DNA from 2 places in the Ethanoligenens sp. genome. Region 2 is predicted to be linked to the other one. Evidence: predicted binding sites of a transcription regulator. Region 2 holds the regulator's gene; the other holds the start of a gene.
The links. The regulator CtsR, encoded in region 2, represses protease genes until heat stress. The targets are predictions, from matches to a motif close to AAGGTCAANNAAGGTCAAAT.
Positions count from the first base shown of each region.

Region 1: the regulator CtsR is predicted to act here: its motif matches at 1,314-1,333, upstream of clpB (ATP-dependent chaperone ClpB).

Region 1 covers NZ_JBDNLG010000001.1:58,458-63,183, reverse strand. The annotation lists gene ABF463_RS00350 (LytR/AlgR family response regulator transcription factor) at 368-1,102, shown strand; gene clpB (ATP-dependent chaperone ClpB) at 1,398-4,025, shown strand; gene ABF463_RS00340 (spore coat associated protein CotJA) at 4,379-4,582, shown strand; gene ABF463_RS00335 (spore coat protein CotJB) at 4,579-4,726, shown strand, end outside.
Region 2 covers NZ_JBDNLG010000003.1:50,045-54,770, reverse strand. The annotation lists gene ABF463_RS01050 (ATP-dependent Clp protease ATP-binding subunit) at 1-1,802, opposite strand, end outside; gene ABF463_RS01045 (protein arginine kinase) at 1,817-2,863, opposite strand; gene ABF463_RS01040 (UvrB/UvrC motif-containing protein) at 2,860-3,402, opposite strand; gene ABF463_RS01035 (CtsR family transcriptional regulator) at 3,417-3,872, opposite strand; gene ABF463_RS01030 (hypothetical protein) at 4,224-4,349, shown strand; gene ABF463_RS01025 (hypothetical protein) at 4,485-4,726, shown strand, end outside.

The DNA.
Region 1 (4,726 bases), on a different contig from region 2:
GGCAGGCGGCATACAGGTACTGTTTTGCATTTTTAAGTCGAATTGTGTGGGTTTTGAGCCAACCCCCCTTTTTTACACAAGAGTAAATGATAGAATATATCATGGAATTTCCAATATTTATGACATTCTATAACCAACAAAATCTATTGACTTTACACGAAAAAGCCGGTATATTTAATAGAAATGTTACTTAATTGAAACTATTTTGTAACTAATACATTGCATGACAATCTTGTAACTTTGGCTGCCTGCATTAGGCAGCTATTTTTGACGGAAACAAAATAACTGCTGTGCAAAATGTTCCGGGGGTATCGGAGCAGCCAGCTGTATGGACGTAATGAAACTATCATGCGAATGAGGCGATAAAATGATCAATATCCTGCTGGCGGCGGCATCGAAAACAGAGCGGGAAACCATTCGGGCGCTCTTTTTAGAAATTCCGATGCAGGTAAAAGTGTATGAGGCGCAAAGTGAAGACGAGGCGCTGCAAGTTGCACGAACAGTGATGCTCTCACTGCTCGTGATTGACACAGAGTTGAAGGATGGTTCAGGACTGCATTGCGCCGCGGAGATCCGAAAGCTGCCACCGTATCAATTGACGTGGCTGATTGTTATCAGCCAATATGCGGATGCTATGCTTGATGCGTTTCGGCAGCTGCATTGTTACGAATTTCTCATCAAGCCATATGATGCGAACTTGTTGAAAAAAACCGGTTATCTGTTATTGAGCAAGGAAAGTACGCAGATGCCAAACAGACCGTTCCGCCTGTTTCACAACGGGCACGACAATTTCAAAGTATATGTGGACGAAATCATTTTTCTGGAAATCAATGCACGGGCGTGTACCATCCATACGGCCAAGCGCAACTACCTGCTCAGCCGGATGCCGCTCAAAGATGTGCTTCGATGCATTAACAGCCCGGATGTGATTCAAACCCATAAGTCATATGCCGCCAATATACGGCATATCCGCAAAATTGAGCGGTACTCCCTTACTTCATGGAACATTTATTTTGACCAATATGAAGAGATTGCGCTGTTAGGAAACAAATACAAAGAAAAAGTACTCCGGCTATTTGAAAATCGTGAGCAGGCAGAATAAGTTCTGTACAGATCGCCTACAACAGGATTAGATTTTGCAGCGTCCGGCGTTTTGTCGGACGCTGCTTTTTCATCTCTAAAAAATGTGATGCGGACAGCATGTATGTATGGGCAAAAATAGGCGAAAATGAAAGAGGAATCATGCAAATAGACGAGCACTTTTTTGCCAATGCGGTTTTTGAGCAAATCCGGCGATAAACCGGATAAACTAACTTTGACTTTCTTTGACCAATCTGCTATACTGGTTTCAAAGAAAAAAACAGGTGCCGTTTGCACCATGTGTAGGAGGAATGGATATGACAATGGAAGAATTCACCGTCAAGGCACAGGAAGCGATTTCCACGTCGCAGGAACTGGCTATCCGGCTGGGCAATCAGCAGGTGGACGGCGAACATCTGCACACCTCTCTGGTACAGCAAAAAGACGGTCTGATTCCCAAATTGTTGGGGTATATGAGCGTTCCGCTCGAACAATACCGCAAGGAGCTGGATGACCAGTTGGCAAAATTGCCGCGTGTGTCCGGCAGCGGCGCAGAGCAGACCTATCTGACCCGCCGGTACAGCACGTTGCTTTTACACGCACAAGATGAGTCCAAAAAATTCAAGGACGAATATACCGGTGTGGAGCATATCTTTATCGCATTACTTAAAGAAAAAGGGACACCGTCAGAAACGGTATTCCGCCATTTCGGCGTCACGCTGGAAAAATTTATGGAGGCACTGCAAAAAGTCCGCAGTAACCAGCGCATTGAATCGCAGGACCCCGAATCCACCTATGATTCCCTGAAAAAATATGGACGCGATTTGGTGGAGATGGCTAAGTCCGGTAAACTGGACCCGGTCATCGGGCGGGATGCGGAAATACGCCGTGCCATCCGCATCCTCTCCCGCCGTACCAAAAACAACCCGGTGCTGATTGGTGAGCCGGGCGTGGGCAAGACGGCAGTGGTCGAAGGGCTGGCACAGCGTATCCTAAAAGGCGACGTGCCGGAGGGACTGCGCGATAAGACGATTTTTGCGCTGGATCTCGGGGCGTTGATTGCGGGCGCGAAATTCCGTGGCGAGTTTGAGGAACGGCTGAAAGCCGTGCTGAAAGACGTAGAGAAATCCGATGGGCGTATCATCCTGTTCATCGACGAAATCCACACCATTGTAGGCGCGGGAAAGGCCGATGGCGCAATGGATGCGGGCAACCTGCTCAAACCAATGCTGGCGCGCGGAGAATTGCATTGTATCGGCGCGACCACCATGGACGAATATCACAAATACATTGAAAAAGATGCCGCGCTGGAACGGCGCTTTCAGCCGATTGTGGTCGATCAGCCATCAGTGGAGGATACCATTTCCATTCTGCGTGGACTAAAAGAAAAATTTGAAATCCACCATGGCGTACGCATCACCGACGGCGCACTGATTGCCTGCGCGGAGCTTTCCAGCAGGTATATCAGTGATCGGTTCTTGCCAGACAAGGCCATTGACCTGATGGATGAAGCCGCCGCCATGATCCGCACCGAAATTGACAGTATGCCAACCGAACTGGATGAACTTTCCCGGCGGATTATGCAGCTGGAAATTGAGCGGCAGGCACTGAAAAAAGAGGAGGATGCCGCCTCGCAGACACGGCTGGTCACGCTCGAAAAAGAGCTGGCCGTTCTCAAAGAAAAGGGCGACCGGATGAAAGCCCAATGGGAAATGGAGAAAAAGGATATTGGGCGTGAAAAAGAGCTGAAACAACAGATTGAGGGCGTGAAACGGGAAATTGAGGAAGCCGAACGGCGCTACGACCTTGAAAAATTGGCAGTTCTGAAAAACGGCAAACTACCCGAATTGCAAAAATCGTTGGAAGAAGAAAAGAAACGCGTTGAGGCATCTGGCGACCATCTGCTCAAAGAAGAAGTAACTGAGGAGGAAATTGCTGAAATCGTTGGCAAGTGGACGGGCATCCCGGTTACCAGACTGGTGGAAAACGAGCGGCAGAAACTCCTGCATCTGGGCGATACCCTGCACCATCGGGTAATCGGGCAGGAACAAGCCGTAGAGGCCGTATGTGACGCGGTCATCCGTGCGCGTTCGGGTCTGAAAGACCCCACCAAACCAATCGGTTCCTTCCTGTTTCTTGGCCCTACCGGCGTGGGCAAGACCGAGCTGGCCAAAGCATTATCTGAAGCACTGTTCGACAGTGAAAACAATGTGGTACGCATCGACATGTCGGAATATATGGAGAAATTCTCGGTCGCTCGGCTGATTGGGGCGCCTCCGGGCTATGTGGGCTATGAGGAAGGCGGACAGTTGACCGAAGCCGTGCGCCGCAAACCCTATTGCGTCATCTTATTTGACGAGATTGAAAAGGCGCATCCCGATGTGTTCAACATTCTGCTCCAGCTGCTGGATGACGGCCGCTTGACCGATAGCCAGGGGCGCACGGTAGACTTTAAAAACACCGTGGTCATCATGACATCCAACCTTGGCAGCCAATATTTGCTTGAAGGCATCGGACCGGACGGCGGCATCGCGCCCGAAGCGGAAGCTGCGGTGCAGAAAGAACTGCATTTGCATTTTAAACCGGAGTTTCTGAACCGCATTGACGAGACGGTTCTGTTTAAACCGTTGAGTGAGGCGGAAATTGTGCGCATTATTGATCTGGCATTGAGTGCCATCCAGAAGCGCATGGACGACCACCGCTGGACACTTGAAGTGACCGACGAAGCTAAAAAATATATGGCGGAGCAGTCGTATACACCTGCTTATGGTGCAAGACCGGTTAAGCGGTTTATGCAGAAATATGTAGAGACCGCCGTGGGCAAAAAGATCATCGCAGGCAATGTGCTGGACGGCGATATTATCCATATCGGCCTGCAAGATGGTAAGCTGGATATTTCGGTAGAGCATCCCGCTCCTGCACCGGATGAAAATCCGGACATGTAAATGGTGAAAAACACAATCAATGCCCCAATATAAGTTGAACATCTGTTCAACGCAAAATAAACGCCGCTGCGGTTCTGGACCGTATGCGGCGTTTCTGTGGTGGTGTGCATATCCTTTGGGTTAAAATCAAATCCTGATTTTCAAATCTTTTTATATTGGCAGCGGCCCGTGTACAGAAAGGATGTTTAGGTAAAAAAGGACAGACACCATTTTGATAATTCAATGGATTTATTATCGGCAGATCACCGCAAATTACATTCTACAATCATTTCTAGGATGGTGTTGTGGTTCACCTTCTGCACGGACAGGGCATATGCTGTTGGTGTAGCCTATTTTGAAAGGAGTAAACCACTGTGACAGATGATGCTTCGCGCGGAACCGGACGGCCACGTCCAGGCGACCCGCTTTTTCCGCCCGGAACCCCTTTGGCCATGGCCTATGTGCCGATGCAAAAACTGGAAAATGTTTATGAGCCGGGATATGCGCTCAAACGCGGCACGTTATATCCGGAACTGGATAAACCGTGGCAACCGGAGTTGGGGAGGCGTGCGAAATGAATGAGCAGATGACGTTGCTACAAAACATTGCCGCAATCGACTTTGCCATGCAGGAACTGCGCTTGTTTTTGGATACCCATCCCACAGATACAACTGGTATCGCGCTGTTTAATAAATACCAGCAAAAACATAGTGCGCTGGTGA
Region 2 (4,726 bases):
ACCATCCGCGACACCGTGTGTTTCTCCATATATTCGGACATATCCACGCGGATCATGGCATTCTCATCCCCGAACAGCGCTTCGGCCAGTGCTTTGGACAATTCGGTCTTGCCGACGCCGGTCGGCCCTAAGAAGATGAACGAACCCACCGGACGTTTGGGGTCTTTGAGGCCCACACGCCCGCGGCGAATGGCCTTGGAAACGGCGGAAACCGCTTCATCCTGACCCACAACCCGCTGGTGCAGCACGTCTTCCATGTGCAGCAGACGCTCGCTTTCCTCTTGAGCCAGTTTTTTCACAGGCACACCGGTCCAGCCCGCGACGATCTCAGCGATATCCTCTTCGCCAACTTCTTTGACAGAACGGGCATTGCTGGTCATCCATTCCTTTTTGGCGTTGTCCATCTGCTCACGCAGCGTTTTTTCTTTATCCCGCAATTTGGCCGCATGTTCAAAGTCCTGCGCCTTGACGGCAGATTCCTTCTCTTCCGCCAGCTTTTTCAGCTTTTCTTCCAAATCGCGCAGATCCGGCGGCGCGGTAAACGCCTTGAGCCGCACACGGCTGGCCGCTTCATCCATCAAATCAATGGCTTTATCCGGCAGGAACCGGTCGGAAATGTACCTGGAGGACAGCGTAACCGCCGCTTCAAGTGCCTCGTCCGTAATGCGCACTTTGTGATGCGCCTCATATTTGTCGCGCAGACCTTTGAGAATCAGGAGCGCCTCCTCCTCAGAGGGTTCCCCCACGGTTACGGGTTGGAACCGACGTTCCAGCGCGGCGTCTTTCTCAATGTGTTTGCGGTATTCGTTCAGTGTGGTCGCGCCAATCACCTGAATCTCCCCGCGTGCCAGCATGGGTTTTAGGATGTTTGCAGCGTCTATTGCGCCTTCCGCTGCACCCGCACCGATAATGGTGTGCAACTCGTCAATAAAGAGGATGACATTACCCGCCTTGCGCACCTCTTCCAACGCTTTCTTGATGCGCTCCTCAAATTCACCGCGGTATTTGGTACCGGCGATCATGCCCGTAAGGTCGAGCGTGACCACCCGTTTGTCTTTTAGTGTTTCCGGCAGGCGGCCTTCCACAATTTTTTCCGCCAGTCCCTCGGCGATGGCGGTCTTTCCGACGCCCGGTTCACCGATCAGGCAAGGATTGTTTTTGGTGCGGCGTGAAAGAATCTGGATGACCCGTTCAATTTCTTTCGAGCGGCCGATAACCGGATCAAGACGCGAAACTTTTGCCAATTCGGTAAGATCGCGCCCAAACTGGTCGAGCGTCGGGGTGTTGGTATTGGCACGGCGTGCAGGCTGCGGATTGACAGGTGCCGCGCCCGCACCCTCGCCCTTGGCCTGCGGCTGCTGGGTGCTGCCGCCGATGGCGTGCACGATTTCCGTATACAGTTCTTTGGGGTCGCATCCCAGCCGCACCATGACGGCTACCGCCACACTATCAAATTCGCGAAGCAGCGCCATAAGCAGGTGTTCGGTTCCTACATAACCGTGACCCAGGTTCTGTGCTTCCATATAGGCCAGCTCAATGATATGCTTGCCGCGTGGGGTAAGGCTCTGTGCCGTCACGTGAGATGGCTGTGCGCCTTTGCCCACGGATTCGGCCACCAGCGTTTCCACTGTATCCGCTTGAATGCCGTGCTGTTCAAGGACCTTAGCGGCTACGCCGCTGCCCTCGCGCAGCAGGCCGATCAGGATATGCTCAGTTCCCACATAGGTGTGCCCAAGATCCCGGGCGCTTTCCAACGCAAGGTTCAGAGCGGCTGCGGCTTTTTCCGTAAATTTATCAAACATGTGCGTATCCTCCTTCAGGTGGTCCCATTTTCATTGGAGTGCAGGTGTGTAAGGGTCTCGCGCACAAGCTGCGCGCGCAGAATGTCGCGTTCGCGTTCATCCATCTGGTGATCCGACTTGGTTTGCAGCGTGGCGGGCTGTACCTCCCCCAGCAAAGCATTGACAGCTTCAAGCGGCACTTCCGTTATGATTCCCATTGTAATCCCAAAACGCACATCCGAGATGAGTTTCATAAATTCCTCGGATGTGAGCATCCGCGCGTTGGTCAAGATACCGTAGCTGCGGAAGATACGATCCTCAAACACCGGGCCGAGTTTCTTAAATTCCTCCCGAATACTACGCTCCTGTGCAATGATCTGCCCCACAATTCCAGTGAGGGAACGCAGCACCTCGTTTTCTGAAATACCCAGTGTCACTTGATTGGAAATCTGGTAAAACGCGCCTGTGCCTTTGGAACCCTCCCCATACAATCCACGGATGGTGAACCCCAGCTTGGTAATGGCTTGGGCGAGACTGGGCAGCGACCGGGAACGGGTCAGCCCCGGCAGATGAACCATCATACTGGCCCGCATTCCGGTGCCAAGGTTGGTAGGACACTCCGTCAGATAGCCAAAATCCTCATCAAATGCATAGTGCAAATGCTCGTCCAACAGGTCGTCGATCTGATTGGCTGTCTCCATCGCTTCTTCCAGCCGGAACCCTGCATAAAGCGCCTGAATGCGAATATGGTCTTCTTCATTGATCATAATGCTGACGGATTCGTCCTTTTTAAGCAAAAGTGCGCGGCCCGCCTGCTCTTTGGCAAATTCGGGGCTGATGAGATGTTTCTCGGCATAGGAAACTGCGCGCGACGGCGTCAGCTTCTCCATATCAATATAATCAAACTCCTGCGCAACCGCCTGATCAGCCATCAATGCATTTCTGGTCAGTTCTTCCACCTTGCGTGCCTGTTCCAGATTCATCTTGCAGGGAAACGGCATATCGCTGATATTCCGTGCCAAACGTACCCGTGTGCTGATAACGGCATCCCCTTCGGGACCGGTTTCCAAATACCACTTCATTGCTCCTCACCCCCCTGCTCAATGGCCTTGATCTGGTCGCGCAGCTTAGCTGCTTGTTCATATTCCTGTTTAGATACCGCGTCGTCCAGCTGGTGCTTGAGGGTACCGACCTGTTGCAGCCGGACGGCCTCTTCTCTTCTGGCGACGATATCACGCGAAGCACTGCGGGGAATCTTACCCACATGATGGGTTTTCCCGTGGATGCGTTCGATGGACGGCAGCAATTCCTGATAAAATGTTCGATAACAGTGCGGGCAGCCCGCCATGGCGTTTTTGGCAAACTCTTCAAAGGTGGTATCGCAAAAGCTGCATGATTTCCCTGCGGGTCCGTGGCTGGGCATCGCCTGTGAAAAGAGGCTGCCCAGAAAATCCTGCCAGTCCGGCGTCATCCCGGTGAACGGGGCGTGGCTGGCAAGCAGCTTGTCATACCCCATCTTGGCCGCACACTCGCTGCACAAATGTACTTCGTGGGTCTGCCCGTGGACAGCCTCATGAAAATGGACGGTGGCTTCGTTTTTTCCGCAGTGGTCACACAGCATAATTGTTGCCTCCTTTATTTGAGCAAGACGGCCAGCATTTGCTTGAAGATGGTCGCCCTAAGCGCATCCCTCATCTCCTGCGGCGCGGCCCGCAGCGCTGGGTCCGAAAGAGCGGCGCCGATAAGCCCCGCGGATGCCGCACTCAGGATACCGCCCTCGCGCAAGTTGGATAAAAAGATGCGGGCTGTTTCCCGATCCAGCTTCTCACCGACCGCATTGATCACATGCATGATCGTCTGCCCTCTCTCCAGCCGCACGCGGGAGATACGGATGTATCCGCCGCCGCCGCGTCTGGATTCGACAATATAGCCCTGTTCGGGCGTAAAGCGTGAAGTGATAACGTAATTGATCTGGCTTGGCACACAGCCGACACGACTTGCCAGCTCATTGCGCTGGATCTCCGCGATGCCGTTGTCTGCTTCGCGCAGCATCTGTCGGATGATATCGGAAATCATGTCGCTGAGTTTCATACAAGCACCCCCTATCATCATTTGACTTTCCTTGACCTTTTGACTTTATTATATCTCATTTTTCCATCAAGTCAATAGGGCTCAGAGAGATTTAGCTTAATTTATATACCATTTTGGTACATTTTTCGGCACCAAGCACGTTTTTTTACCCCGGCAAGATGTTTTTACTTAAAAAGCGGTTCAGCACCCTCTCATAAAATAGCACACTTCAGCGCAAATGCATATGCTGATAGTATCCGGCGCAGACCGGATGCGGAAAGCCCGCTCACATATAGGCGAAGGCGACGCAGGAACCCCAGACAGGCGTTCGCCATAATATGTTGATGAAAGCATTGAAAGGAGGTCTTTTGCATGTCTTGTGGCAATGGTTTCTTTGGAGGAAGCAACAACTCCTGCCTTTGGATCATACTTATCCTCGTCGTTCTGTTCTGCTGCTGCGGCAACGGGAACAGCGGCTTCGGCGGCTGTGACGACTGAGCCCCTCTACCCCCTTCTCTTATGAAAAAGCGCCGGAAACAAGAGTTTCCGGCGCTTTTTCCGTGCGTTGTTTTTACCATACATTTTTGGTACAATAAAAGGAACCGCTTTCTTTGCAATAAAAAGGATAGGACTATGAATAAAGATAAACTGACCCGGTATCTGCTGGCCGTCGCAATCCTGCTGTTCTGGCAATGCATCGGGTATTTTATACCTCTGCCGTTTTCTCCTATTTTCACCTATACGAACACATCGTCCCACATGAGCATCGTCGGCACGCTGATCGCCTTTTTCTCGGCGTTTATCGCGGACATTTTTCTGCGGCGCTATCAAAAAGCACATCCGCGCTCTTCAAAACCTGCCCGGAACACAAAAAG